Regions from separate parts of the Geomicrobium sp. JCM 19037 genome, predicted to be linked through region 4. Evidence: riboswitches for the same ligand, from Rfam matches in the RefSeq annotation. Region 4 holds a riboswitch; each other region holds the start of a gene.

Region 1 (7,517 bases), on a different contig from region 4:
TTTTCTATGAGAGGAACAACGACACCGAGCACTTCTTGGTCGTAGCTTGGGTGCGTACGAATAATTTCGATGTTTTTTCCAGATAGCAATTCGTTCTGCTCGTCCGAGGTAAAGAATTCAATCATAAGGTTGTCTCTGCTATCGGGTTCGAGTAGAGGGTGCTCTTGATCAAAGTAGAACACATCGGCACCGGAGCTTTGGTCGGTCCATTGCACACGCCACAAAAAGGAACTCTCTGAGTCGTATCCATAATAGATGGATGCAAGTTCTTCTCCCGACTCAGTCAGTGATTGAATTTGTTCGTCGACATATAGCCGTTCATATAAGTACGAGGCGACGTATACGCTGAGTAGCGCTAACATAAGGAATACAGCAATGAGCGTTATCCAGATGCGTGTTCGCAATGAGTGGTGGCGTTTATTCATGTTTCCTTTTGAAATTTGTAACCCACTCCCCAAACGGTCTGTATTAAATGTTTCGCGGATTGTAGTTTTATTCGTAATGTTTTTATGTGTGTATCTACTGTTCGCAAATTCCCCTCTGTCATATCCTTATCCCAAAGCAATTCGTGAAGGTGGTCTCGAGAAAATACTTGCGCAGGTGTTCGGCAAGAAATACTAACAGATCAAATTCTTTCTTTGACAAGGAAATATGCGCTTTGTCATTCGTAACGGTTCGTGACTCGACATCAATAACAAGGTTGTCCACTTTAATGAGCGTCCGCTCGTTTTGATGACCTAAACGTCGAAGAACTGCGTGAATTCTAGCTACGAGTTCGTCTAGGCCAAACGGTTTGACAATATAGTCATCCGCACCTAATTGAAGCCCCCGTACTCGTTCTTCTTGCTCCCCACGAGCGGTAAGCATAATGATCGGAATGTCTGATCGGTGTCTAACTTCTTGGCACAGTTCAAAGCCGTCCATACCCGGCATCATTACATCCATAATGACAAGATGGATCGACGACGTGCGAAGTTTTTTAAGGGCAGCCAAACCATTCGTTGCACGTTCGACGTTGTATCCGTTTGATATTAATACTGAAGTTACGAGTTTTAATAATGGCTCCTCATCGTCTACGACGAGAATCGTCTTTCGTTCACTCATGGTAGCCTCCTTCTCTTTTCAACTGCATTATAGCTAATTTTTCACTAGATTGTACAACGTGATGAGTTAGTAAATGTTTCTACTTGTAGTGTACGCACGATTTGTGAAGAAATTGTGTGGCATAAAAGCCAGAATTGAAGATTTCACATAGACTTCACAACGCTTATTTAGGATGGATATACATGCGGTAGGGGTCTCTATGGAAGGCAAACGCTATCAAAACCGTTAGGCCACTACATCGCAGAACAACGAATAATCTTTACAAAAGAGGTAGATGAGGGGAGCGTACCGATGGCAAAAAAATCAAAACAGATGAATGTGCAAGTAATATGGCGCTGGCATTTATATGCAGGTCTACTATTGGTTCCTTTTTTACTCGTACTAGCGATTACAGGGGGAATTTATCTTTTTAAATGGGATATTGAAGCTGCAATCTATGCTGATTATTACGAAGTAGAAGCGTCTGGAGAGACGCTACCACCTGAGGAGCAAGTAGAAATTGCAGCGGATGAACACGGCGGAGAAGTGGTTAGATATCGGCCTGGGGAAGATGCCAATCGCTCTGCTGAAGTAGGAATTGTTGATGAAGCGGGTGAGTCGTTAACGGTGTTTGTCAATCCTTATACGGGGTCGATTCTCGGTACGTTGCAAGATCGCGATCGTGTGATGGATCGGTTGGCTGACTTACATAGTGAACTTATGGCAGGTACAACCGGGGATCGAATTGTCGAACTCGTCGCTTGTTGGACAATTATTATGATTGTGAGTGGCCTGTACTTATGGTTTCCTCGTAAAAAAAATAAAGTTCAAGGAGTGATCGTTCCCCGCTTTAGAAAAGGTAAACGCACACTCATTCGTGATTTTCACGCGGTGCCAGCATTTTGGCTTTCCGGAGATGATTTTCTTACTCGTCACTGGCTTATTGTGGACCGGCTTTTGGGGGAATGGGGTTCAACAACTAGTGACGAGCACAGGTGCAGGGTATCCACCTTCAATATGGGTTGGTTCTGCTCCTGAATCTGAAGTCATATCTGAAGATGTAGCTGATGTGAGTTGGGCTGCAGAAAACCTGCCTGTACCAGAATCACAATATATTGCAGGATTTGAACAAGTATCCATTACCGAAGTGACGAGGGTGGCAAAACAGCTCGATATTCATCCGACATATGATGTCTTCTATCCAAGTGGACAAGAAGGGGTTTTCACACTTTCTGTCTTCCCGCACCGAGCTCAAGATGAAGCAACCGTTCATATCGATCAATATAACGGCGCGGTTTTGGCCGATTACCGATACGATGATTATGGAACGATAGGTAAAGCGATGGCGCTTGGCATTACGATTCATAAAGGATTACAATTTGGGTTTTGGAATCAGATAGCCGGACTGCTCGTTTGCGTAGGATGGTAGTCATGATTATAAGTGGGTTTTGGTTATGGAAACGCAGGAAGCCAACGACCCATTCTGGTGCACCGAGATCAATCCGAATTACCGAAGCGAGAGGAATATTAACGATTCTCCTCATCTTTGCCGTCATCTTCCCACTTGTTGGTTTGTCTCTTGTCGTCGTTTATCTCATTGATCGCTACATCATTCGAAAGAGCAAAACGTTGCGAACATGGCTCAATGTTCAAGAGGAGGAACACCATGCGTAGAGGAATGATCGTGGGCTTCCTACTAGTAATGTTGTCGGGTTGTTCAATGGTGGAACGGTTCGTGGACGCCAACAATCATGATGACTACAATGACAGGGCAAGACTCGTTGTAGATATGATGACAAATGAGATTGTCACCGCAAACGAACAGCAACGGCTCTCTGTTCAAGTGACAGCAGACTACATTCCTGTTGTTGATGCAGAACATGTCGGTATCCGCATTTGGCCGGTATTAGCAGGGGAAGAAGAAGCAGATGAGTACGAGCTTTTCCACCATACGATGGGCGTGTATGAAACAGAAGTAGAAGTCTCTCGGGAAGGCCTCTATTACGCGGAGGCCGTCGTAGAAATCAATGACCAAAAGCTACGACCGAAAAAATATTTTGCCGTCGGTCGTCTCTATCAAGAGGAAGTACTTTTGTTAATGGAAAATGGATCAGAGGAATCGGGAAATGAAGATCATAGCGCTCATCACTAGATAAAAAATTTAAAAGGCAGTTGACAAAAGAAATTTTTTCTATATAATAAAAGAAAATTCATAACTAAATATTTCTTATCCAGAGAGGTGGAGGGACTGGCCCTTTGAAACCTCGGCAACAGGCTTACTCTTAAGCACTGTGCCAATTCCTGTAGCATGTATGCTGCGAAGATAAGAAGAGCCTAAACGGGATAAAGACCAACCATCCTCTCTTCTTATTTTAAGAAGGGAGGATTTTTCGTTTCCAAAAGGATACGGTTGAAGAGATTTTTATCGTTAAAACTAAGTAAATTTATATGTTAAATAAGAATTTGTCGTTAGAGGGGAATGTAGATGATTACATTTGAAGACGTATCGAAAATATACGAAACAAAAACAGGTGCAATTCATGCGTTGAAAAACGTGAATGTCACGATTGATAAAGGAGAAATACATGGTGTTATCGGCTTGAGTGGGGCAGGGAAAAGCACGCTCATTCGTTGTGTGAACCTTATTGAGCGTCCAACATCGGGGCGCGTGCTCGTAGATGATATTGACTTGAGTCAGAAATCGGGGAAAGAACTTCAAAACCAAAAACAAAACATTGGCATGATCTTTCAACATTTTAATTTGTTGCAATCCCGGACGGTGTTTCAGAACATTGCGATGCCGCTAACCTTACAGAAGAAGTCGAACAAGGAAATAACAGAGCGTGTAGAAGAGTTGCTCCAGTTTGTTGGTTTGGAGCATCATAAACATCATTTTCCAGAACAGTTATCAGGTGGACAAAAGCAACGAGTGGGTATTGCTCGTGCGCTTGCTTCAAACCCATCGATCCTGTTGTGTGATGAAGCAACATCCGCACTCGACCCGGAGACGACAAATTCGATTTTGCAGCTCATTAAAGAAATTAATAAACAATATCAAATTACTGTGCTACTCATCACGCATGAAATGTCGGTCATTCAACAAATTTGTGATCGGGTTTCGGTCATGGACGATGGCGAGATTGTTGAGAGTGGTTCTGTTATCGATGTTTTCTCTAAACCGCAAGAAGAAACGACGAAGAAGTTTGTAAAGTCAGTATTTCAAGCCGACATCCCGAGTCGCGTTATGGAAACTGTGAAGACGCAAGATGAGCATTCCAAAGTGATTCAGATTGAGTTTATTGGTTCGTCATCGAGTGAACCGATTTTATCGCAGATGGTAAAGAAGTTCGGAGTTGATGTGAATGTACTGTACGGCAATATTACCGAAATACAACAAGTGCCTTTTGGACATCTCGTCATTCAAATCCAAGGAGAAGAACAAGCGATCGAGCAGGCCATTGACTTTGTATACGAAAACGACCTTTCCCTAAAGGAGGTGGCATAAATGTTAGAAATGCTACCGTCTGCAATTCAGCCGAATATTACGACCGCTCAACTACTGGATGCTTTATATGAAACATTGTATATGGTAAGCATCTCTCTCGTATTTTCGGTTCTAATTGGCGCGGTGTTAGGCGTGATTCTCGTTGTCACAAGAGATGGGCATATCCTTTCATCACCATTCATTTTTAACCTTTTAAATCCAGTCATTAATGTGTTGCGTTCGATTCCATTTATTATTTTACTCGTTGCAATTATTCCGATAACTCGTGCCATTGTTGGTACGTCGGTCGGAACGACGGCAGCCATTGTGCCCCTTGTTGCCTATGCGGCACCGTATGTTGCCAGACTCGTCGAGAACTCATTGCTTGAAGTTGAACCTGGAATATTGGAGGCGGCAGATGCGATGGGGGCTTCAAAAGTACAGGTGATTACAAAGTTTATCTTACCTGAAGCGATGGGCTCGCTCATCCTTACGATTACGACGGTAACCATTGGTCTCGTTGGGGCGACTGCGATGCTGGTGCGATCGGAGCTGGAGGAATTGGCGACGTTGCGCTCACATACGGTATCAGCGGTTTGATAATATGACGATGCTCATCACTGTCGTTCTGCTCGTCCTAATTGTTCAAGCGGTACAAACATCAGGTAATTATTTTTCGAGAAAAGCAAGAAGAAGATAAAACAGATAGAGGAGAATGTCATAATGAGAAAACAATTGAAATTCGTAGGGGTAACACTTACTGCAGCGGCACTCGTTGCGTGTGGCGATGATGAACAATCACAAACAGAGGCAGGAGCGTTTAGCCTGATGACCCGTTAACAGTAAAGATTGGCGTGAGCGGGACCGACACGCCGCAGTGGGACTATATTGCTGAACTTGCTGAAGAGGAAGGCATTGAGATTGATTTAATTCGTTTTAGTGATTATGTGCAACCGAATATCGCACTTGCTGAAGAGGAGATTGACGCCAATGCTTTTCAAACCGTTTCTTACTTTGACAACTTTAAAGAAGAGCATGGGTTTGATCATTTAGAAGCCATTGCAGCGACTGTGCTCGCTCCTTTAGGCTTGTACAGCGACGAGTATGAGCGCGTGGAAGACATCCCAGAAGGGGCTGAAATTGCCATAGCCAATGAAGTGACCAATCAAGCGAGAAATCTTATGCTTCTCGAAGAAGCCGGGCTATTAGAGCTAGAAGACGATTTCGGGGTAACGAGTGGGCTTGATGACATTAAAGAGAATCCTTTAAACCTAACACTCACACCTGTTCAACCGGCGAATGCGCCTCGCATCATGGCAGACATTGATGCCGCAATTATTAACAACGGAATCGCTGTAGATGCAGGTTTAAGCCTCCTGATGATGCCATTGCCATTGAAGATGAGACGGCTACGCCTTATATCAATATTATCGCTGCACGTGAGGACAATGCTGATGATCCAGCGTTGCAAAAGATTATCGACATTTACCAAAGCGAAGAAGTTGAACAATTTATTTTAGACGAGTATGAAGGTGCAAGTATTCCGACATTTATTTCAGTCGAAGAATTGCTCAATTACCCAAAATAGGAGGTCATTACGATGACGAGAGAAGCGTTAAAACAAACCATTACCGATTACGCAAAAGCGCACCAACAAACCTTTATTACCATTAGTCAGCAAATTCATGCACGTCCGGAATTAGGAAATGAAGAAGTGTATGCATCTGCACGATTATCTGAGCAATTAGAACGTGAAGGGTTCTCCGTCCAACGAAACATTGCGGGACACTCGACTGGATTTATTGCAAAAAAGTCATCTGAAAAACCAGGTCCAACCGTATACTTTCTTGCCGAGTACGATGCGTTGCCAGAAATCGGGCATGCTTGTGGCCATAATATCATCGGGACGACGAGCGTATTGGCAGCCATTCTTCTAGGGCAAATTATTGAAGAAATTGGAGGTACGGTGGCTGTTGCTGGAACGCCTGCAGAAGAAGGTGGAGATAACGGCAGTGCAAAAGCAAGTTTTGTTAATCGAGGGTACTTTGATGATGGCGATGCCGCAATTATGATTCATCCGGGCAAAGAGACGCGCGTGTCTGGTCATTCTCTAGCGGTTGATCCTGTTGATTATCATTTCCACGGACGAACGGCTCATGCATCTGCAACACCTGAAAAGGGAATTAATGCCCTCGATAGTGTGATTCAATTATTTAATGGTATAAACGCATTGCGCGAGCATTTAGCAGACGATATTCGAATTCACGGTGTTATTCCTGATGGAGGAAAAGCGCCAAATGTTGTCCCCGACTACGCTCGAGCTCGGTTTTTCCTGCGGGCGGCTTCAAGGCATGATCTAAATGAAGTAAGGAAGAAAGTTGATCGCATCGCTGAAGGTGCCGGATTCATGAGTGGGGCCGACCTTGAAATTACTGAATTCCAAAACGCTATCGATGAACTGCTACCTAACGATCCATTTAACGAATTATTTTATGACATTTTCACAGAACTTGGTCACGATGTAGAAAAGACACCGTCTCAAGCAGCTGGATCAACGGACACAGGCAATGTGAGTCAAGTTCTTCCTACAATCCATCCTCATATTAAGATCGGCGATAACCTTGTCGGTCATACAAGGGAATTCGCCGAAGCGGCTAGTTCGCCGAAAGGAGACCAAGCGGTCATCGATGGCGGTGTAGGGCTCGCGCTTATTGGATTAGAGTTGTTCCTAGATTCAGAGCGATTAGTAAATATCAAACGAGCTTTCGAAGCGTCTCGAAGCAAGCAAAGTGAGCCATTAAGCATATAAAACCCCTACAATTCTTTGCATAAATGTTTCTTCTGTCGTTCATGATAATGAACAGGGGTGATATTTATCGCACGGAGAATGTCCAAACCGAAAACCCACCGCGCTCGTTCAATGTTCAAAGATAAGCTCGGTGAGATTAAC
Region 2 (7,517 bases), on a different contig from region 4:
CATTTGCCTGCTCCAAACGCCGGTATTTCTGCCTGAACTGTCACATACTTAGCTATTTGTGACAGTTCGCTCTTTTTATCAAGGCGACAAGCTTCCATCTGCACGTAACCCGCTCTTAAAAAAGAGACACTGTACCGTGAAAACCGGCACAGTGTCTCTTTTTAATCATGTTGATTCAATAAAATGCTATTGTCTACGCTTCTTGTTCATGGATCGCTCAATGATTGCAACCCCTTGATACATAAGCGTCGCGAGTATAGCTACGAGAACAAGGCTGAGCATCACCATGTTAAAGTTAAACACTTGGAATCCGTAGATAATCATATACCCGAGGCCTTGATTTGATACGAGATATTCCCCAACGATGACTCCGACCCATGCTAAACCGACGTTGACTTTTAATGCGGAAACCATTGCCGGATAAGACGCTGGAAGAATAACGTAGCGGAAACGTTGTGAACGCTTAGCTCCAAACGTATCGACGACTTTTACAAAATTGGGGTCTGTCTCTCTAAACGCATTGTAGATGACGAGTGTTGTGACAATAATGGAAATGAGTACCCCCATAGCGATTACGGAACTCATATTCGGTCCAAAGCTGACGATGAGAATGGGTCCAAGCGCGACTTTAGGCATCGCATTTAAAATGACGAGATAAGGGTCAAGCACACGAGAAAGAAAAGGAGACCACCATAAACTAGCGGCAATGACAATTCCACCGATCGTTCCAATGATAAACCAAGGATTGTCTCCAGTAGCGTGACGCCGATATGGACGTGTAGCGTACCACTTTGCAACATACTTACAAATAATTCAAATACGTTGGAAGGGGAGCTAAACAATAAAGGATCGATCCATTGCATTCGACTAGCAACTTCCCATAAAACGAAGAAACTGATCAAGATAAAAAGTTGGGTCCCTCGAATTTTCCACGTTTCTAATCGCTTGGCTTTTAGATGCTTTTCGTATTGTTCTTTAATTTGTGGTTTCAAGGGATTCTAACTCCTTCCAAATCGTCTGGAACCACCATTGGAACTCGCTATGATTTCTCGCTTCTAATGGCGTTAATGCCCGCAATTCAGTTGGAATGCTAAACACTTCTTGAACGACAGAGGGACGGTGGCTTAGTAAGATGACGCGATCGCTCATCGCAATCGCTTCACTAATGTCGTGTGTAACAAGCACGGTTGTTTTCTTCCTTGCTTTAAGCGTTTCGTGAATTAGATCTTCTAAATATAATTTTGTTTGATAGTCAAGAGCAGAGAAGGTTCATCAAGTAATAAGAGGGATGGCTTTGCTGCAAGCGTGCGGACGAGAGCAGCACGTTGCCTCATGCCGCCAGAGAGTTCAGAAGGCATCTGATCAATGTGGCGAAGGAGCCCCATTTGATCTAACAGGTCCTTCGCATAATCCTCATTTTCCTTCGTTTTCGTTCGGGTAATATCAAGACCGATGTTAATATTGTCGCCAATCGTTAGCCACGGAAAAAGATAATCTTGTTGAAGCATATAACCAATGTTGGTTGTCTGAGAGGTAACTTTTGCCCCGTCGAATTCGACATCACCGCTTGATGGTGTTGTTAAGCCCGCAATCATAGAAAGTATTGTCGTTTTTCCGCAACCACTCGGACCGATGATAGAAACGAATTCACCATCGTCAACTTCCAAATTCACATTACGAATCGCTTCAACAATATCAGATCCGGTAAAGAAATATTTTTCGATGTTTTGCAATTGCAGTCGTGCCACGGATCTACCTCCTTTAATCATATATAGAGGGGAATTGAACATTGAAGAGGGCTCCTGAACCGCTTCAGAAGCCCTGAACTAAACGATTACTCTAATGCTTGATCCGTAATGGAACGATTGACGAGTTCTTCGTAACCAAATCGCTCTGGAAGCTCCCCAGAATCGTCCATTATATTTTGTAAATGCTCCCATCCGTCTTCATCAATGTACGGATCTTTTGCATAGGAGTCTTGGTTGCGGTACCTTTCGATAACTTGAGCAATCAGTTGTTCAGATGTTTCATCAAAATAAGGAGCGATGGACGTGGCGATTGTGTCAACATCTTCCTCTTGAACGAACTGCTGTGCTTTATAAAGTGCACGGTTAAATTTCACGAGCATCTCTTCATTATTTTCAATTGTACTTTCTTTCGTAATAAAACTTGTATACGGTAAAATGCCTGACTCTTCCCCAAAGCTTGCGACGACATAACCTAATCCTTCTTCCTCAAACTCAGTCGCTTGTGGTTCAAAGAGTTGAACAAAATCTCCAGACCCTGATGCAAATGCACCTGCAATATTGGCAAAATCAATGCTTTGGTCAAGGGTTACATCTTCATCAACATCAATGCCATTTTGAGCAAGTGCGTATTCTCCGGCCATCTGTGGCATTCCTCCAGCCGCTGACCAAGGTATTCCTTGCCACGTAAGTCTTCAAATGTGAAGTCTTCAATCGGTTCTCTCGATACTAAAAAGGTTCCATCTGTTTGTGTTAAAGCCCCGAAGTTGACGACGCTGTCACTTGGGTTTTGAGCGTGAACATAAATGGATGTTTCCGAACCAACTAAAGCAACATCCGCACTGTCTGCTAGCAACGTGGTCATCGTTGTGTCGCCGCCCCACGTCGTCGTAATGTTAATATCTAAGCCTTCATCGGCAAAGAAGCCTTCCTCAACCCCTACGTATAGCGGCGCATAAAAAATCGAGCGAGTCACTTCTGCAACTTCTACCGTTTCTGTTTCTGAGTCCGTGCTACAAGCACTAAGAAGCAGCACCGCTAAAACCGGAGCAACCAGTCGTCGATATGATTTTTTCATATGATCTTCTCCCCCAAAATGTTTCAATACACCTATCATATGCGGATTGTATAGACGGGTGTTTGTTTATCTGAGAAAACATCTCGGGATTTTTAAACACAAAAAAGCTGTTCAAACCCATCACTAGATGAATTCAAACAGCTGTACAGATATTATTTATGATTCAAATGTTGGTCCTGCTTTTCGAATGTCATCAGACACGTGAGAGAAGCGTGCAAAATTCTCTTTGAACTTGCGAGCCAGCTCTTTTGCCTTTGCGTCATATTCTGCTGATTCGTTCCATGTAGATTTTGGTTGCAACACTTCATCCGGTACACCAGGTACACGGGTAGGAATATGCAGTCCGAAAAACGGATCAGCAGTCGTATCAACGTGGTCAAGCTCCCCTTCAAGCGCAGCTTGCACCATCGCTCTTGTAAAGCTAAGTGGAATTCGTTCGCTCACTCCATAGCCGCCTGCATTCCAGCCAGTGTTAACGAGAAATACATTCACATCATGCTGATCAATCTTCTCACCGAGCATTTCCGCATAAACAGAAGCATGTCGTGGCAAGAATGGTGCACCGAAACAGCTTGAGAAAGTCGCTTCAGGTTCTGTAACGCCACGCTCTGTACCCGCAAGCTTACTCGTATATCCACTTAAAAAATGGTACATCGCTTGCTCTTTTGTAAGTTTACTAATTGGAGGAAGAACACCAAAAGCATCAGCTGTTAAGAATACAATTGTATTTGGGTGACCTGCCATACTTTGTGGAAGCATGTTCTGGATGTGTTCCAACGGGTAAGCAGCTCTTGTATTCTCCGTGTAATATCCATCGTCATAGTCTGGCTCACGACTTTCATCATCTAAGACGACGTTTTCGAGAACAGCCCCGAATCGAATGGCGTCATAAATGTCAGGTTCTTTATCCTTTGAGAGGTTGATCGTTTTCGCGTAGCAACCTCCTTCGATATTGAACACGCCGTTTTCTGACCAGCCGTGCTCATCGTCACCGATAAGAAAACGTGTACGGTCTGCGGATAGCGTCGTTTTTCCTGTTCCAGATAACCCGAAAAATAAAGCGACGTCACCTTCTTTACCCGTGTTTGCAGAACAGTGCATCGGCAATACATCTTGAGCAGGCAACAAGAAGTTCATAATTGAGAAAATGGACTTCTTCATCTCACCGGCATATTCTGTTCCGCCAATGAGGACAATGCGCTCTTCAAATGAAATGTGAACGAACGCTTCAGAACGTGTTCCGTCTTCGGCTGGGTCTGCTTTAAACCCAGGGCAGATACGATCGTAAAACCGTTCTCTTCCTCCGCTGGCGTTTCCCCTTGTTCAGGACGAATAAACAATTGACGGGCAAATAAATTATGCCAAGCAAACTCATTGATCACACGCAGGGGCAGACGATAATCTTTATCTTTTCCGGCATAGCCGTGTGTCACAAACAACGCTTCTTGTTGCCCTAAATAGTGAACAACTTTACGATATAAAGAAGAGAACACATCTTTTTCTACAGGGGTATTTACGACACCCCAATCAATGTCTTCATGTATAGTCGGTTCATCAACGATAAATTTGTCTTTCGGGGATCGACCCGTATACAAACCAGTGGTTGCTGCAAACGCTCCAGACTTCGTTAGCACACCTTCGTTGCGTGAGAGCGCTCTTTCTACTAATCTGGACTCAGGAAGGTCCTGTTCAACGTGTTCCCCTTTTAATAAATGTTGGAGGCAGATTCAAAAGATACGGTACTCATATTGGCAAAATCCTTTCTCACATTGTTCACGATACGAAAGTGTGAATTTGAAATTAGTATAACACATTTTAACTTATAGTCTATACTATTTTTCAATTTCACAAATGTGCCATGATTATTGTGTAAAAAACAAGATAGGAGCGATTTTGGATGAAAGCATGTGTTGTGTTTTATGATAGCCATTGTTCACTTTGTCAAAACACGAAGGAGAAGTTGCAAAAATATGCCACATTTCGCCAAGTTAAATGGGTGTCTACGCGCGAAGAAAACTTAGAAAAACACTATCCTTTTGCACGATACGCCGATTTTGAACGAGAGATGTACGTACTCGTTGATGATACGTATGTGTACGGAGGGTATGATGGTGTCATTCGGCTTTTACGTTTGCACCCGCTGCTTCGCACGCCGTTATACTTTGGGTCCAAAACTCCAATACGACCCATCGGCAAAAAGCTATATGAAAAAATTGCGGCGAATCGGCCGATGATTGGCAGTACATGTAAGGATGGACTTTGTAAAATTAGCTAAATTCTTATAAATGGTATAACACAATAAAAGAAGCCATCTCGTTTGCAATTCTTCTATATAACCTTTATATTATTCAAGTAGGCTTTTATCAGGAGAAGGTGGAGGGGCAGGCCCGATGAAACCCAGCAACCACTTGCCGAGTGCAGGAATGGTGCCAACCTGGCAAAACACGACTTTGTGTTCTGCAAGATAAGAGGCGAAAGGTGAAATGTAATGCTCCTTCCTCACAGGTGAAGGGGCTTTTTCATGTTCAAACGGCACGAATTAAGGATCTACACATATAGAGTAAGTAGGAATTGTTTGAGGAGGAAACAAACATGGAAGCAAATGGCCGGAGGCTTTTTACATCTGAATCAGTGACAGAAGGGCATCCAGATAAGATATGTGATCAAGTATCTGATGCAATTTTGGATGAAATTCTCACCCATGATCCGAATGCCGGGTTGCATGTGAAACTGTAGCGAATACGGGACTTATTCTTGTGACAGGGGAAATTACGACGACCACATACGTCGATATTCAGAAGATCGTACGAGAAACGTTGAGTGAGATTGGCTACACGAGGGCAAAATATGGTCTAGACGCAGAGACTTGTGCAATTATTACTGCCATTGATGAACAATCCCCAGACATCGCTCAAGGTGTTAATGCAGCGTTAGAAGCACGCGAAGGCGTTATGACCGACAAAGAGATTGATGAAATTGGTGCGGGAGATCAAGGGTTAATGTTTGGTTATGCAGATAATGAAACTCCAGAGTATATGCCAATGCCGATTTCGCTTTCTCACCGTCTTGCAAGACAACTAACGAAAGTACGAAAAGATGGCGTCTTGGATTACTTGCGCCCAGACGGAAAAACACAAGTGACGATTGAATATGACGACAATCATGAACCAGTACGCGTTGATACGATCGTTATTTCGACCCAGCATCATCCTGAAGTGACCCTCGAACAAATTGAAAAGGATGTTAAAGCAGAAGTCATCGGTCCGGTTGTACCAGAAAAATGGATCGACAGCAAAACAAAATACTTTATTAATCCGACAGGGCGGTTTGTCATCGGTGGTCCACAAGGTGATGCTGGCCTAACTGGACGAAAGATTATTGTCGATACGTATGGTGGTTTTGCTCGTCACGGTGGTGGTGCTTTTTCTGGTAAAGACCCAACAAAAGTTGATCGCTCTGGCTCTTATGCCGCGCGGTATGTCGCAAAGAACCTCGTTGCCGCTGGACTTGCCGACAAATGTGAAGTACAACTTGCGTATGCAATTGGCGTTGCCAAACCTGTATCCATCTCCATCAATACATTTGGTACCGGAAAGGTGTCGGAGAGCGTTTTACTCGAACTCGTTGACCGTCACTTTGACTTGCGACCGGCTGGCTCATTCGCATGCTCAATTTGAGAACACCGATCTACAAGCAAACAGCTGCATACGGTCATTTCGGAAGAACAGACGTTGATCTTCCGTGGGAACGTACTGATAAAGCAGATCAGCTAAAAGCAGAATCAGGAATCTAAACAAAAAGCTCAGCCAGTGGCTGGGCTTTTTTATATGAATGTAGGCTAGAAACAAAGTAGTCATGCCATTTATACAAGATCGTTTACCCTCTGATGGAGAAATTCTTATACTATATATTCACGTTATAAAAATAACACAGCGCGTCACGTTCATTTCCCGATTGAGCCATGCTAGCCGGAACTCCTGACACCCGAGTATACGAAAAAAGTTGCGTGTACATTCCAGTTCAACCAAGGTTGCCATCGTGTTTGTGAGCAAAAACTACTCGTTGTATAACATTTGGGTATTTTTAAGATGTCGGTGATCTAGATCACCCCCGGAACGATCTAGATCGTGTTAAAACGCTGGTTTTTTCCAGATACTGGTCGATCTAGATCGTTTTCATGATGATCTATATAAGTTGAACTTAAGAAATTCATTGAATCGGATGACTGAGATCGGTCTTTGCGGTTGAGTGTTTGCATATTGCGTGTTGAAATTCATCTCGTTGCACTTCGACAGCTTCGTTGTCGATCGTTGTTCGTCACTGCAAGGGTTAGGGGCAACACGAAAAACGTTTGCCGAAGGGTGAAAAGTCCTCACCGAGGCCCACCACCTCGCACAAGCATGTGATGACCGGTCACGTATGTGACAATCCAGCCTCAAACCGGGCACTTTCGGCATGCAACTGTCACAAATTGCACGATTTGTGACAGTTGACACCGTTTATGTGCGAATTCACGTTTAAAATCATGGTTTTTCTTTCTCAAATGTCACAAATATGAAGATATGGGGCATTTGGACTTTTTTCCACACACCGTAGCCAGGAGCAGCATCGAACCGATGTCGCCCTTGTGCTACGAAGACGTCGGCGCGAACCGCACCGAACCGAGTCCGATTTGGCCTCGGCCCCGCTGGGGC
Region 3 (7,517 bases), on a different contig from region 4:
CGAAACGAGTGCGGTTCGTGCAAGAATTAGTCTAACCGGACAATATGCCTCATTAGACGAAGACTTGACCGGAAAGGAGAACCTTGTCATGATCTCGCGCCTGATGGGCTACTCAAAGAAGGAAGCGAAAAACCGAGCCGACGAACTTCTTGTCGCCTTCCGTCTTGACGCGCCGCCAAAAAACAAGTAAAGAACTACTCCGGTGGGATGCGAAGAAGAATGGACATCGCCGCTAGTATCGTCGTGACTCCGGACTTGTTATTTCTTGATGAACCAACGACCGGACTTGACCCAGAAAGCCGCATCGAAGTGTGGGGAATTGTTCGTTCACTCGTCCGCGCAGGAACGACCGTATTACTTACGACGCAATACCTAGAAGAAGCCGATCAATTAGCGGATCGAATTGCAGTCATTAATCAAGGAAAATTGATTGCAGAAGGAACAAGCGCAGAACTGAAAGCATCAATTGGACGAAACACGTTGCACGTGACGCTCGTTGATGAGAATGATTTATCTCGGGCACAGCAAATTTTCGAAAATAAATTAAGCAACGTCGTACAAATTACAGATGCTCATTCCCTCTCTATACAAGTCGATCAGCCCTCCAAGATTGCTGAAACATTTAGTAACCTCGCGAATGAATACATCCAAATGAGTAGCTTTTCTTTAGGTCAACCGAGTTTGGACGAAGTATTTCTTACGCTCACAGGTTCCAAAACACCAGATGAGGAGAAGATCAATGACGAAACAAATGAATGAAGAACGTCTTCATGATGCGATTGCTTCTGGGAAGCGTCCCCGTCGACCGAGTCCTTTTTCTTCAACGCTCACCTTTGCATCACGTACACTTTTACGAATTAAGCATGTTCCGGAGCAAATGTTCGACGTAACGCTATTTCCGATTATCTTCTTACTCATGTTCACCTACTTGTTTGGCGGGGCAATCGCCGGTTCAACGACCGAGTATTTGCAATTTCTGTTGCCCGGTATTCTCGTCATGACTGTTGCTCAAATTACGATGTATACAGGTTTAGATCTAAATAATGATATTCGAAAAGGAATTTTTGACCGCTTCCGCACCTTGCCAATCTGGCTGCCATCCGCTTTGATTGGTGCGCTGCTCGTTGACGTTGTGAGATACACATTAGCTTCTCTCATTATGATTGGTCTCGGTCTCATCTTAGGATTTCGACCGGAAGGGGGCGTATCCGGCGTATTGGTTGCTCTCGTCCTCATCCTATTCTTCTCATTCAGCTTATCATGGCTATGGACAACGCTCGGTCTTATTATGCGCTCAGACAAATCGTTAATGATGGTTAGCATGATGATTCTGTTTCCACTAACATTTGTAAGTAACGTTTTCGTAGATCCAGACACGCTGCCAGGATGGCTTCAAGGTTTTGTAGAGGTAAACCCCATCTCCGTTTTAGCAAATGCCGTACGGAGTTGGATGCATGGAACTGGGACCTTTGAACAGATTGGCCTCGTTCTCCTGACATCGGCAATTTTCATCGTAATCTTCGCACCTTTAACGATGTATTTATACCGCAACAAAAAGTAAGAAAAACCTCAACAATATCAAAGAGGTATATTTGGGCGTTAACCCACATAATTGCTACTAGTGAGACAAAAAGCAACCACTGATCGAGCCAAAACAAGCACGGCTTAGATTCTATTGGCAGGCACCTTGCTATGCCTATACACAACCTAAGGACGACACAACAAAACCCCTCCAAGCTGCCAAGCTTGGAGGGGTTCTCATTATTCAGCCGGAAGGACGGCACCTTCATACTGATCTTCAATAAATTGTTTCACATCATCAGATTGCAAAACGTCCACGAGTGTTTGAATGTTCTCGTCCTCTTGATTTTCAGCTTTCACAGCGATCACATTCACATACGGGTTATCTTCACCACTCTCGACGACAATGGAGTCATCGACAGGGTTTAGGTCGTTATCAATGGCGTAGTTAGAGTTAATGAACACGACGTCGCCCTCACCGACATCGAACGCTTGTGGAAGTAAAGCGGCTTCGTACGACGGATCAAAGTCAAAGTTATTCGGGTTTTCGTCAATATCATCAATCGTTGCATAGATTGGATCGATGCCATCAGCAATGGTAATTAATCCTTCGGCTTCAAACAAGCTTAATACGCGGCCGTGGTCAGCGACAGAGTCGCTCATAATAACATGTGCGTCTTCAGGAAGGTCTGCCAATGATCCGTACTCTTGGCTGTATCCCCCCATCGGTTCGATATGAACACCACCGACGTTCTCAAAATCGTATCCGTGTTCTTCAATTTGACTCTCTAAATACGGAATGTGTTGGAAGTAGTTGGCATCCAACTCGTCAAGGTCAAGGGCTTGGTTTGGCATTACATAGTCATTGAATGTCTGGATTTGTAATTCAATGCCTTCTTCTTCTAGTAGGTCTGTGGCGTATTCTAGAATTTCTGCATGAGGAACGTTTGATGCACCGACAACGAGTGACTGTGTTTCGCCATCTTGGGCTGCTTCATCATCGCCTTCATCCCCAGTTTCTTCCGTCTCTTCTGGTGCATCTCCTGCTGATTCGTCTGTTCCTTCTTCATCAGAAGTGCCACATGCCGTTAAGGCTAACGTTAACGATCCTGCTGCAATTGCGGTGTAAAACTTTTTCATCAAACTCTCCCCTATCTTTTATCTAATTTTCTAGTTAGAACGTCTCCAATACCTTGAAAGATGAAGACGATAACGAGTGTGATAATCGTTGCAATAAACGTTATTTCAGGGTTATTTCTTTGGAAACCATCTCGAAACGCAAGATCCCCTAAACCACCAGCACCGATCACTCCGGCCATCGCTGTATAACCAACAAGTGCGATGGATGTGACGGTAATCCCTGAGACGAGCGCTGGCATTGATTCTGGGAGTAACACTTTGAATATAATCTGGAACTGGTTACTGCCCATTGATCTTGCAGCTTCAATAACCCCTTTATCTACTTCACGCAAACCAATCTCAACGAGCCTTGCGTAAAAGGGAGCGGCTCCAATAATCAATGCCGGTAGTGCAGCTTGTGGCCCGAGCATCGTGTTGAGTACTGCAACCGTAAACGGTATGAGTAAGATAATTAAAATGATAAAAGGAATGGAACGAAACACATTGACAAACGCAGCGACAATCCAATTAATGATAGGGTTCGCCCATATCTGTTTCTTTGATGTCAAAAATAGCAATAAACCAAGGGCAATGCGAGAATAAATGTAAAGAAAATAGCGATGACGCTCATGTAAACTGTTTCCCACGTGGCATCGAGCATATTATCCCAATTGACATTACTGAGGAATTCATCACCCATCATTCATCACCTCCGCCTGAACATGGTGCTTTTCAATATAGGCAAGTGCTTCTGTTACTGCGTCAGAGGTTCCTTCAAGGGAGATAAACAATGAACCATAACTCCCATCTTTCGTGCGTGCGATGTTCCCTTGTAAAATATTCACGTCAACGTTTACGTTGCGAATGAGATCAGACACAACAGGCTTCTCCGTTTCGTCACCTACAAAAGTCAACTTCACGACTGTACCTTTTTCATCGTGCAATTGATCCTCAATCACTTCTAATGAACCATCGGTTTCTGTAATTTGCTTCACGAACGCTTGAGTAATTTCTTTCTTAGGGTGTTTGAACACATCAAGCACTCCTCCTTGCTCGACGACTTCTCCATCTTCCATGACGGCAACTCGCCCACAAATCTTGTGAATGACGTGCATTTCATGAGTGATGAGCACAATCGTCAATCCTAGCTTCTGATTGATTTCATAAAGAAGCTCGAGAATCGAAGACGTCGTTTTTGGATCAAGTGCAGATGTCGCTTCATCGCATAGCAATACTTTTGGGTCATTCGCAAGTGCTCTAGCAATGCCAACGCGTTGCTTTTGTCCGCCACTCAGTTGCGAAGGGTATGCACCGCCTCGACCGTCCAAGCCGACAAGCGAAATGAGTTCGTCCACTCGTTCATTTCGTTTCTTTTTTGGTACACCGGCAATTTCTAGCGGGTACGCAATGTTTTCCCGAACCGTCCGCGACCAGAGGAGATTAAAGTGTTGAAAAATCATGCTAATCTCTTGCCTCGCCTTTCGTAGCGCACGTCCTTTTAAATTCAGCATGTCGTAATCGGCAATTTTCACCGTTCCCGATGAAGGCGCCTCTAAAAGGTTAAGAAGGCGTATAAGTGTACTTTTTCCAGCACCACTATAACCGATTATGCCAAAGATCTCTCCTGATTCTATCGTTAAGTTCACGTCTTTTACTGCATGAATGTGTGCATCTTTCGTCACAAAAGACTTTGACACATTGTTCATTTGAATCAATTGATGCACCCCCTATCCATTCTATTCCAAGTATCCTTACCTATTCACTATATTTTAAGTTCGAAAAAAATAAACAAGCATACGTTTCGTTTGGATAAAACAAAAATAACCTTTTTGCTAGAAGATGAGCAGAAAGGTTAATCGTACGTTCCATCTCATCTCCCAAGGCATTTGCAACCTTGCAGGAATTGGCACCATTGCAATTGCTTGCCGGTTGCCGGGTTTCACAGGGCCAGTCCCTCCACCACTCCAGATAAGGATATTTAGTTGATGTTTGAATCTTAGCACCCTCACACCGATGTTGTCAACTATTCTTTCAATGGCATAATTTAGGCAAAATCAACTCATCAATAATCTGATAAATATAATTCGCATCAATCGTTTTCTTCGTCACGATCGTACGGTAATGAATCATTGAAGGTCCGATATCTGCGATTAAATCTAACTGTTCCAGCGTAAGTGCTGGATTAGGGTACATGTAAGGGTCGAGTATTGCGAAGAAAGCAAGCCGAAACTTGTGATAATACCCTTGCTGTAACCCAAGTTCTAATTCTTGATTTTGTGAAGCTGCACTTCCAATCGCTGCATACGCACGTTGAATCGATTCATCTTCGATTCGAAAGCTAGACGCCATTAGATGAAACAATTGATCCCGTAAATCATTAAATTGCTCCACTTCTTGTAAGATCTCTTCAAACGGCTTCACGTCTGAAATGGCCTGAATAACGAGATGTGTCTTTGACGTCCACCTTCGATAGATCGTCGCTTTTCCTACGCCTGCGTGCTGAGCAATACGGTCCATCGATACACGTTCATATCCGTGTTCTCCAATGAGCTCTAGTGCCGACTGCATGATGATGCGATCCCGACTCTTGTCCAAAGGGCGTCCCTTCTTCTTTTCAATCGCACTCATGACAAGCCTCCTTCTTCCTATAGTCATTTCATCGTATCACCAGGATATACAGAGTGCAAATTTACGAAACGAAACTGTTTCGAAACGATTGCGTTTCGTAAATAATCATGGTACGATTCATCTTGCTGATTCAAGCCATATATATTTTTTAGGAGGGACGGCTATGGCACATGCACCAACAACTGCTGAAATAAAGGAAGACTTATCGAATGTAAAACCGATACCGATATTAGCCGTTCTTCTTTCAGGCGCCTTTGTTGCGATCCTGAATGAAACGATTCTTAACGTGGCTTTACAAGCATTATGGGAGACTTGGGCGTGAACTCAAGTACAGCTCAATGGCTCGTGACTAGCTATATGCTCGTCATCGGAATCTTAATTCCAATTTCTGCATATTTCATTCAACGATTCACAACGAGACAACTATTTATTACGGCGATGACACTGTTTACGCTCGGTACAATTGTCGCCGGTTTTAGCCCAACCTTTGCCTTCCTTCTTATAGGACGTATTGTGCAAGCGGTCGGGACCGCGATCATGATTCCGTTACTCATGAATGTCATTCTTGCTGTCATTCCCCAAGAAAGGCGTGGGGCAGCAATGGGTATGATGGGACTTGTCATCATGTTTGCTCCAGCAATCGGGCCTACTGTCTCTGGGTTTATTATTGAAGGATTATCGTGGCGCTGGATCTTCTTTCTTGTGATTCCAATCGCCCTATTTTCTCTAGTGTTCGGTTACTTCGTCTTGAAGAACGTCACGAAAACCTCAAAGCCAAAACTTGATCTCTTTTCATTCTTATTGTCTACGATCGGCTTTGGAGGAATTGTGTACGGATTTAGCACCGCTGGTAAAGGCGATTCCTCACTTGCAGACCCAATTGTCATCGCCTCGCTTGCTGCAGGGTTTATCGGGCTGGCCGCATTCGCATTCCGCCAGATAAAAATGAAAGATCCGCTTCTGGATTTACGTGTATTCCGCTACCCGATGTTTGCTTTTGGTTTAATTATTGTCATGCTCGTCATGATGACGATGTTTGCACTCATGCTCGTTCTGCCGATTTATATGCAATCTGCGTTACTGTTCACAGCCATTGCTACCGGACTCATTATGTTACCTGGTGGGATTATAAACGGGGCGATGTCTCCGATCATGGGCGAATCTTTGATAAGGTTGGTCCGCGCCCAATCATTATTCCTGGAGCCATTTTACTCGTCATCACCGTATTCACGTATCGATTCTCCACCCCAGGTGTAGACGAGTGGATACTTGCGATTCAGCACATTTTTGTGATGGTTTCTGTCGCGATGATTATGATGCCTGCGCAAACGAACGGACTTAACCACTTACCACGGCATTTGTATCCGCACGGTACGGCGATCTTTAATACACTCATGCAAGTTTCTGGTGCGATTGGTGCTGCCATCTTTATTTCTATTATGGAAACAGGCAGAAGTAATGCGCTCTCAGGCATTGAAGATCCGACTGCTGCACAGCAAATTGAAGCACTCACAATCGGTGCTCAACAAAGCTTCTCATTCGGGTTTATCTTTGCGATTATTGCTCTCGTCATTGCGTTATTTATTCGTTCAAAAAAACCGAAAACGACAGAAAGTGAATAGTAAAACGCAAACACCCCTATATTGGGCGTGTTTGCGTTTTTTGCTTTGATATCTGCTGAGGGACAATATCCGTGAGATCTTTGGCGCTGAAAAATGCATCTCACTCTCTAAACTACTCGTCAAAGTGAACCAGCGGGTCCAGCTCGAGTGGGGATTTCAAGAACATGAAGCATTGCAATCGCAAATTATCCCATCATATACCCTTATCTATGGAATTTTCTATATATATCAAGCTAAACACTGTTACACGTATTTTAACTCCTCTTTTTCAGTGAACTGCTTACGACCTGTGGGGTCTCGTCTCGGTCCTTTTTCCACAAGCGTGATCTCCTTTCGTTCCAATCAACGATACTGAAAAAGCGACAGTGTTAACTAAGTTTGCTAAGTAATGACCATGAACGCTATTCATACACTTTGAATGTCAATGGCAGTCATAGAAACCATTCATTGCTACGTCTATAGTGTACGATTATCTTTGATGATGTTGAACTTTAAAGCTCTATCGGTTGGTTTACCATAGGTTTATGAAGAAATTCTTTCGTTCAACTTACATAGATTATGTCCACACGCGTACGAAAAACAAATCTGACACCGATTTATGCAGCTACCCTTAAAATCTCATTAAAA
Region 4 (7,517 bases):
TGAACAAGTGGGCTCGCACTCGTTCTTTGTTTAATAAGTGTAGCACTAGCGACATTGTCCACTCTCGATGTCGCTAACGAATTATCTGCGAGTGTAATTGTATCCGCACCTGCTTCGGTTAAAGCTTTTGCGCCGTCCACAAATATGTCCAATTTCGATAAAGACTTCGGTGGATCAAGTTCAACAATGACGCTCGGTACCTTTTGATTCGAAACAGGGTGATCTTTTGATTCCAGTCGTTTTGAACGAACATAATGGTTATTTGACGTTTGTCGTTTGATCGGCTCTTTACCTTTAAGCTGATCTTTTAACGCACGAATATGTTCGGGTGTCGTTCCGCAACAACCTCCGATGAGATTTACGCCTAAATTTCTAAAGGACACTGCCTGACTTTTGAAATAATTTGGGTTGGATTGATAGACAAGCCTTCCATCTCGGATGCCTGGTAAGCTTGCATTTGGATAGGCAGACAACAATAAATCCGTCGGAATATCACTCTCTTTAATGGATGTAATCGTTTGAGCAGGCCCATTCTGCAATTCAAACCGACAACATCTGCACCTTCACTTTGCAACCTTTGCAAAGCATCTTGAAGCAAAATGCCTCCGTGCAGCACACCCACATCTCCTAAGGACACATTGGCAACAATCGGGATGGATGCATCTTGCTCTTTAATGAGCCGGATGGCACGAATAAGCTCGTGCAAATCATAGTACGTTTCAAGTAGCATGACGTCGGGTGAACTCGCTAATAGTGCCTTTGTTTGTTCTAAAATTGCGTCATCAATTTCTTCATCGGTCCACTCACTTGACCGACCATCCCGAATACCGCCAATCGTACCGGCTACATACGTTCCGTCAGAATGTGCCGCTGCTCGTTTTGCAAGTTCCACACCGGCTTCATTAATTCGAGTAACTTGTGACTCTAGCCCGTAATTCTTCAACTTTAAGCGATTCGCAGCATATGTATTCGCCTGAATAAGATTGGCGCCTGCTTTTACATATTCCAAGTGGGCTTCGTATACTTGTTCCGCTGCATAAAGGTTCGCCTGTTCAATTGATCCGGTAATATCTTGGCTGTAAAGAAGGGTTCCCATTGCACCATCACCAATAATGATTGTCTTTTGTAAAGCTTCAATAAATTTCACCATGAGCCTCCTATACATTCACGAGTTTCGCCGCTTCTTCAAAAGCATAACGAAGATCATTAGTAAGGTCGTTTGCACTTTCAATTCCACAAGACATTCTCATAAGTGTTTCATCGATGCCAATTTCTAATCGGACGTGCTCTGGAACATCGGCATGGGTTTGAGATGACGGGTAAGTCATTAAACTTTCCACCCCACCGAGGCTTTCAGCAAACGTAATGAGTGATAGATTTCGTAAAAGTGGGTCAACGAGCTCTGGGTTTGTAACACGAAACGATAACATCCCACCTTTGCCAGGATAAAGGACTTCTTTCACGAGTGGGTGTTCGTCTAGATACACAGCCACTTCTTTCGCATTCTCTTCATGTTTCTTCATACGTAATGACAATGTTTTCATTCCTCGTACGAGCAGCCAACAGTCAAAAGCCCCAAGCGTCATTCCGATCCCATTTTGGATGTCGAACAATTTCTCCCCAATCGCTGGGTCTTTCACTGCAATTAATCCTGCTACGAGATCATTATGTCCGCCCAAATACTTGGTCGCGCTATGAATGACAATATCTGCACCTTCTTCTAAAGGTTTTTGCAATAGCGGGGTATAAAACGTATTGTCAACAATCAATAGAACGTTATTTCTTTTAGCAATCGCTTGAATTTGCTGAATATCCGCTTCCTGCATTTGCGGATTCGTCGGTGTCTCAATGAACAGTGCCCGCGTGTTATCTGTAATCGCTTCTTCGAGTAATTCTAGGTTTCTAGGGTCAACGTATTGAATGTTCACGCCCCACTTTGGCCAAAACTGTTGGAACAAACGATATGTCCCTCCATATAGATCGAGGGACGCAATAATTTCATCCCCTTGTTCAAACAATGAAAGAACCGTTTGAATTGCCGCCATTCCGGAACTACAAGCAAAACCTCTCGATCCCATTTCCAAATCAGCAATCGCTTCTTCAAGAACGTCTCGTGTTGGGTTTTTCGTTCGAGCGTAATCATACCCTGTAGACTCCCCAACACCAGAATGACGGTACGCAGTGCTCATATAAATCGGGGCATTAACCGCTCCGGTCGTTTCATCTCTTCGGTTTCCTGTCTGAACGAGCTTCGTTTCTTGTGAATATCCCTTTGCCATTCAAATCACCCTCTCTACGTGAACCAAAGATAAAAAATGCCCTCTTCAGAGTATGAAGAAGACACGATCGTTTCGATGTTTCTTCTTATCTCTCGGCATATCATGCCAGTAGGAATTAGCACCTGACTCCTTGAGCTGGTTGCTGAGACTTCTTAGGCCTATCCCTCAGTCTCTCACGATAAGATTCCTTGTTCATTTAGTTGTAGTGTTACGATACCTTATTCAGAAGCAGGTTGCAAGTATATTTCTATTCTGGTGATGCTTCAATGACGAGCTCTTCTTCATTTCCGCATACACATCGTTTGAATCCTGTCTCATATTCACCGTCATTCTTCTGCCTTCCGCGCAGAATATACTTTTCTCCACACTTCGGACAGCGGATGACGATTCGATACCTCGCATCTGTCGTCATGAAGCTCCCTCCTTAAACTGACTGTTTACTGTTTTCATTTGCTTTTTTTACCTTACTTAAGCCTAACCACCATAAAAAAATCATAAACGGAATGAGGACAAACGGCATCCAATTGTTGGAATAAGTGAGTACTAGATTAAAGATACCGTGAAAGACGACGGGAAGAATCAAGCTATACATGAGCCATTTCTTCCTTTGACCCCGTACTTGATAACGGGCAGAACCTAAATAATAACCCATAATCACACCGAAAAGTGCATGTCCACTCACTGGGAATAGCGCTCTTCCTATAACCGCGTCAGGGCCTTGACCTATAAGATAAAATATATTCTCCAGCGTCGCGAATCCTAATGAAAGTGCGACAGCATAAACAATTCCATCGAATTTCACAGTGAATTGTCCAAACTTATAGACCGTAAAAATCAAGAAAAACCATTTAAAGAATTCTTCCAGCAACGCTGATTTTAGAAATGTCTCTGCCAATCTAGATGTTAACAAACCTTCTTCTGTCAGCGCAAATTGTATGACCATTATCGGAAACACGATGAGCATTCCGATAATAAATGCCCGAATAACATCTCTCCACCCAGCGCTTCCATATTCATTTCTTAAGTAAAAATACGTGAGCAATGCCAAGGCAGGAGCAGATCCAACAGAAATGAGCGCCACAACATTCATGTCTACTTCCTTTACGTATTTATTGGTCGAATGCCGATTGAAGGTTCATTAGTTCTGCTGATAAGAGCACGTATAACTTTACTTTTGCTTTCTTACTACTATAGTCTTTGCCAAGAATCACACCTTGATTCAACAAGTCATACGTACTACCTTCATAATCGTATGAAGGGTATACTTCTCCTTCTTCTGCACTCGTCGTAATCACGATCGGTTTTTTGGCGTTACGTATGAGCGGCATGTACGCTTTTGGTACTTGACCTCGTCCGAGCCCTCAATTACGATCCCATCGATGCTCGATGAGTCAAGCATGAACTGTAACACTTCGGCAGAAGCACCTAGATGAACTTTCAAAATTTCAACGTGAAACTCCTTTTTCGGAGTAAACCGCGGCTCAGAAATAATAACCTCACGCACGAGTGGTTTTTGGAAGATGTGCGCTTGATCATTATCAACAATTCCAAAATACCCGTAACCAAAAGCATTAAAACCTTGAACATTACTTGCATGTTCTTTTCTAACATATTTAGCAGAGAACATTCTCTCATTAAAGATAACCACTACACCTAACTCTTTTACTCTGGCGTCAGATGCGGTAATGACCGCATTTCTTAAATTCACAGAAGCGTCGCTACCGACTTGTTCAGGCCCACGTTGTGAGCCAGTGACGACGACAGGTTTAGACACCGGTAACGTTAACTCTAAGAAGTAAGCAACTTCTTCTAACGTATCTGTTCCTGACGTGACGACCACACCGGTAATACTTGGATCTTTACAATAGTCCATCACCACTTCTCTTACGTTCCACAAGTCTGTAAATGTTAAGTGAATGGACGGCTTGGACACAGCGGAACAAATCTCTAAAGAAACGTCAAAAGGAGCATCCAATGAAGCGACTAACTCTTCACCGTCTAGCTCCCCAGCGACTAACTTGCCTTCTTTCGTTTCTTTACTGGCAATTGTCCCCCCCGTTGTTACGAGTGCAATGGATTGCATCTACTCACCTCTCATTGGCTGATTTCTCGATGTGCGATGACTTCAGCAATCGCATCTCCGTGATGTCTGCCTGTTTCAATAAAAATTTCATTTGCGTTGTTGCCAGCGGCTATGACCCCAGCAATGAATAAGTTTTTGACGTTTGTTTCCATGGAATCAGGTTTATAAAACGGTCGTCCAGACGTCGCATCCATTCTTACACCCATCTCTTCTAAAAACGCATGGTCAGGGTGGTAGCCAATCATGGCAAACACAAAGTCTGCAGGAAGGTCATGCTCCTCATCGTCTGTTGTGACATAACGGACGACGTCTTGTGTAATTTCGGTAATATTTGCTTCAAAAACCATTTGAATATGACCATTGTTCACGAGTGATGTGAATTGCGGAAGAATCCACGGTTTTACTTTAGGTGAATAATTCGCGCCACGATAAATAACCGTCACTTGAGCGCCTGCCTTTTCCAACTCCATCGCTGCATCGACGGCTGAATTCTTGCCACCAATGACAACCACTTGCTGACCTTGATACGGGTGTGCTTCTTTAAAATAGTGATACACATGAGAGAGCTCTTCTCCCGCCACCCCTAATGCATTTGGATGATCGTAATATCCGGTCGCAATAATGACATAATCGGCATGATACTCGCAATACTCACCTTTTTGTTTTCTCGTTTTCACATGAAAAGTTCCATCATCAAAAGGTTCAACAGACTGCACGGATTCATATCGATTGACGGACACACGCTTACGCTCTACAACTTCACGATAGTAGACGAGTGCCTCATTGCGTTTCGGCTTTTGGTTTGTCGAATAAAAAGGAACGTCACCAATTTCTAACTTTCTAGCCGTGCTAAAGAACGTTTGGTGTGTTGGATAACGAAAAATGGAAGAGACGATATTATCTTTCTCAATCACTCGCGCTTCTACACCTTTTTCTTGTAAACGAATGGCGGCAGCAAGCCCGCATGGACCTGCGCCGACAATAATCACTTTTTCTCGTTTCAAACTGTCACTTCCTTATGACCATCCTCGATGTACAAAAGCATCTGCGTGCTTTCTGATCCCGATCATATATGCTGCTTCGCGCATGTTGATTTGCTCGGTATTTGATAGATGATACGTATTCATAAAGGCATGTTTCATGGACGCTTTCAGACGTTCGTTCACTTCATCTTCTGTAAACGTCTCTTTTTTATAGTCTTGCTGTTGTTCCAAAGCAGAAAGAGCGAGATTCCCAAGACCAGATAGAATTTCAGGCACAATCAGTTTGCCATTTTTCCTTAAGATCTCTGTTGCCTCGTTGTTTAACGTTTGTTTTGCTGTTTCAACAATCACTTTTGCTTGTATACTGGAGACGGCTTTTTCCGTCATCGTGTCTTTATGAATCGACGCATCAATTAATATGTCGCACTCCGACGACAATAACCGTTCTTTTGATATCGACTTTCTGAACAAATTCGTCACCATCCCGAAACTATCTCTTCGGTCTAGTAGGTAATCAATGTCTAAACCGTCAGCATCATATAAAGCGCCATGACCGTCCGAAACGCCGACAACAATACCCCCAGCTGCTTCAATTCTCTTCGCCAAATATGCCCCCGTATCGCCAAAGCCGTGAACGATAACTTTAGAGCCGGACAAATCAACGTCTTTCACCTCAAGAGCGGCTTCAAGACTATAGTATGCACCTTTGGCAATCGCGTGGTCTCGTCCCTTAATGCCTCCTAAAGCTTCTGCACGTCCGGCAACAGGTTGTGTGGCATTGTCTGGTTTAATATTAAGCAGTTCGTCATACATCCACGACATAAGCTGAATGTTCGCCGTTGTTGGGATTTCAGGTGTAATAACATCTTTCGTTGCAGAAAGTAGCGGCAACACAGCCCGCACATAACCACGGCTGAGCTGTTCAAGTTCTTGATAGGACAGTTCCGAAGGGTTGCAAATGATTGCACCACTCGCTCCACTGTATGGGAGATCGAGCATGCCAGCTTGAAGAGACGTGCGAATCGCTAATGCTTGTACATCGGTTTCATGAAACGTGGGATGTAAAATTACACTTCCAATAGCTGATCCTGCAGCATCATTATGTTGCACACGATACCCGGTAAAGACTTCCGTGCTTCCATCGTCCATCTTTACAGGAATGGATACTTTATAAGTACGAAAAGGCGAGGTCAAAATCTTTGTAAGGTCACTGGAATAGCCAAAAGAAGAAAGAGCATTCGAGACAATCTGTTGAAAGGCTTCTAATCTAGAGTTCACAGCCTTTTTTTGACTCGAGTCTGGATCCAGAACTGCCTGTTCTTGTTTTTGTTTATTCCCCATTGCGGGCCACCTCCATATAGTTAAGCCGGAGTCAAGGCTACTCCTGTAACTCCGGACGAGCACACCAATACACATCAATAAAAACACTATAATCTTACTATATTAAAGATCGATCTTTTTTTCCACTTGTTTGTTTGGTTTATTATTAAAAAACACCATATTTAGCCGTTGAACTGCTCCTGTTTCTATAAGCTGTCTGCCGTGTTCCTCAACAGCTACATGAGAGTAAGCACATACATCTCCGTATTCAGATATGATGGCGATAAAGCGATCATATCCTAAAAATCTTGTCGCTGTTGATGGAAAGTATAGATAGTAACGATCTTGCATTGTGAGTAGCTTCCCGCTTTTTACGCCTAAACGATGCAGCTGTTTCACGAGCTGAAGTACCGCTTCAAAGTCTTGAAATTTATAAAATAAGTCACGTCGCTCGTCAACAGTAATATCCATTTCAATCATATCGTCTTCTTCTGAAATATCTTCTTCATTTTTTGATATGTGAATGACCATTCCTTGAGCAGGCAAAGAAAATACTTCTACCGATAATGCTCCATCTACTTTAAACCCAAAAGTCACATCTGCTTCAAGAATTAACTCTCGGAACAATTGATGAACTTTCGGTCGATCTAGCCATAGATCATCTTTTGTCAGGCCGCGTTCTTTAAGATCATCAAACGTTAAAAATACCTTTATTTTATTGGCGGCAATTCTTTCAAGACGCATCGCCGGCCCTCCTTTTCCCTGTAGGCAAATCGTGAAAGCAGTTCATTTCTATAAGCTATTCACGATGCCTTATCCGTGTTCTTTAACAGGAGGACATTGAAAGGCCCT

What was found. A riboswitch is a leader RNA that binds a small molecule or an ion and turns the genes downstream of it on or off. The one in region 4 is predicted to bind S-adenosylmethionine.
Region 1: it holds a riboswitch for S-adenosylmethionine, as region 4 does, so the genes downstream of both, JCM19037_RS12110 (methionine ABC transporter ATP-binding protein) here and JCM19037_RS02665 (methionine biosynthesis PLP-dependent protein) in region 4, are expected to answer to the same signal.
Region 2: it holds a riboswitch for S-adenosylmethionine, as region 4 does, so the genes downstream of both, metK (methionine adenosyltransferase) here and JCM19037_RS02665 (methionine biosynthesis PLP-dependent protein) in region 4, are expected to answer to the same signal.
Region 3: it holds a riboswitch for S-adenosylmethionine, as region 4 does, so the genes downstream of both, JCM19037_RS11500 (methionine ABC transporter ATP-binding protein) here and JCM19037_RS02665 (methionine biosynthesis PLP-dependent protein) in region 4, are expected to answer to the same signal.

What each region holds. Positions count from the first base shown of each region.
Region 1 is NZ_BAWZ01000019.1:48,896-56,412, forward strand. Features, by position in the region: gene JCM19037_RS22880 (hypothetical protein) at 1-425, opposite strand, end outside; partial or broken gene JCM19037_RS12095 (response regulator transcription factor) at 422-1,104, opposite strand; partial or broken gene JCM19037_RS12100 (PepSY-associated TM helix domain-containing protein) at 1,417-2,512, shown strand; gene JCM19037_RS27315 (hypothetical protein) at 2,515-2,757, shown strand; gene JCM19037_RS12105 (FixH family protein) at 2,750-3,235, shown strand; SAM riboswitch class I at 3,308-3,413, shown strand; gene JCM19037_RS12110 (methionine ABC transporter ATP-binding protein) at 3,569-4,588, shown strand; partial or broken gene JCM19037_RS12115 (methionine ABC transporter permease) at 4,589-5,267, shown strand; partial or broken gene JCM19037_RS12120 (MetQ/NlpA family ABC transporter substrate-binding protein) at 5,422-6,155, shown strand; gene JCM19037_RS12125 (M20 family metallopeptidase) at 6,168-7,376, shown strand.
Region 2 is NZ_BAWZ01000034.1:22,179-29,695, reverse strand. Features, by position in the region: partial or broken gene JCM19037_RS16880 (ABC transporter permease) at 187-992, opposite strand; partial or broken gene JCM19037_RS16875 (ABC transporter ATP-binding protein) at 976-1,748, opposite strand; partial or broken gene JCM19037_RS16870 (ABC transporter substrate-binding protein) at 1,835-2,823, opposite strand; partial or broken gene pckA (phosphoenolpyruvate carboxykinase (ATP)) at 2,980-4,550, opposite strand; gene JCM19037_RS16860 (thiol-disulfide oxidoreductase DCC family protein) at 4,721-5,098, shown strand; SAM riboswitch class I at 5,181-5,294, shown strand; partial or broken gene metK (methionine adenosyltransferase) at 5,416-6,616, shown strand.
Region 3 is NZ_BAWZ01000018.1:16,443-23,959, reverse strand. Features, by position in the region: partial or broken gene JCM19037_RS11520 (ATP-binding cassette domain-containing protein) at 1-759, shown strand, start outside; gene JCM19037_RS11515 (ABC transporter permease) at 740-1,561, shown strand; gene JCM19037_RS11510 (MetQ/NlpA family ABC transporter substrate-binding protein) at 1,762-2,661, opposite strand; partial or broken gene JCM19037_RS11505 (methionine ABC transporter permease) at 2,673-3,340, opposite strand; gene JCM19037_RS11500 (methionine ABC transporter ATP-binding protein) at 3,333-4,355, opposite strand; SAM riboswitch class I at 4,508-4,615, opposite strand; gene JCM19037_RS22805 (TetR/AcrR family transcriptional regulator) at 4,672-5,268, opposite strand; partial or broken gene JCM19037_RS11490 (MDR family MFS transporter) at 5,432-6,890, shown strand.
Region 4 is NZ_BAWZ01000003.1:77,589-85,105, reverse strand. Features, by position in the region: partial or broken gene JCM19037_RS29815 (bifunctional homocysteine S-methyltransferase/methylenetetrahydrofolate reductase) at 1-1,147, opposite strand, end outside; gene JCM19037_RS02665 (methionine biosynthesis PLP-dependent protein) at 1,158-2,279, opposite strand; SAM riboswitch class I at 2,362-2,464, opposite strand; gene JCM19037_RS25475 (hypothetical protein) at 2,527-2,691, opposite strand; gene prsW (glutamic-type intramembrane protease PrsW) at 2,704-3,369, opposite strand; partial or broken gene JCM19037_RS02655 (asparaginase) at 3,389-4,362, opposite strand; gene JCM19037_RS02650 (YpdA family putative bacillithiol disulfide reductase) at 4,374-5,366, opposite strand; gene JCM19037_RS02645 (Glu/Leu/Phe/Val dehydrogenase) at 5,379-6,686, opposite strand; gene JCM19037_RS02640 (genetic competence negative regulator) at 6,789-7,409, opposite strand.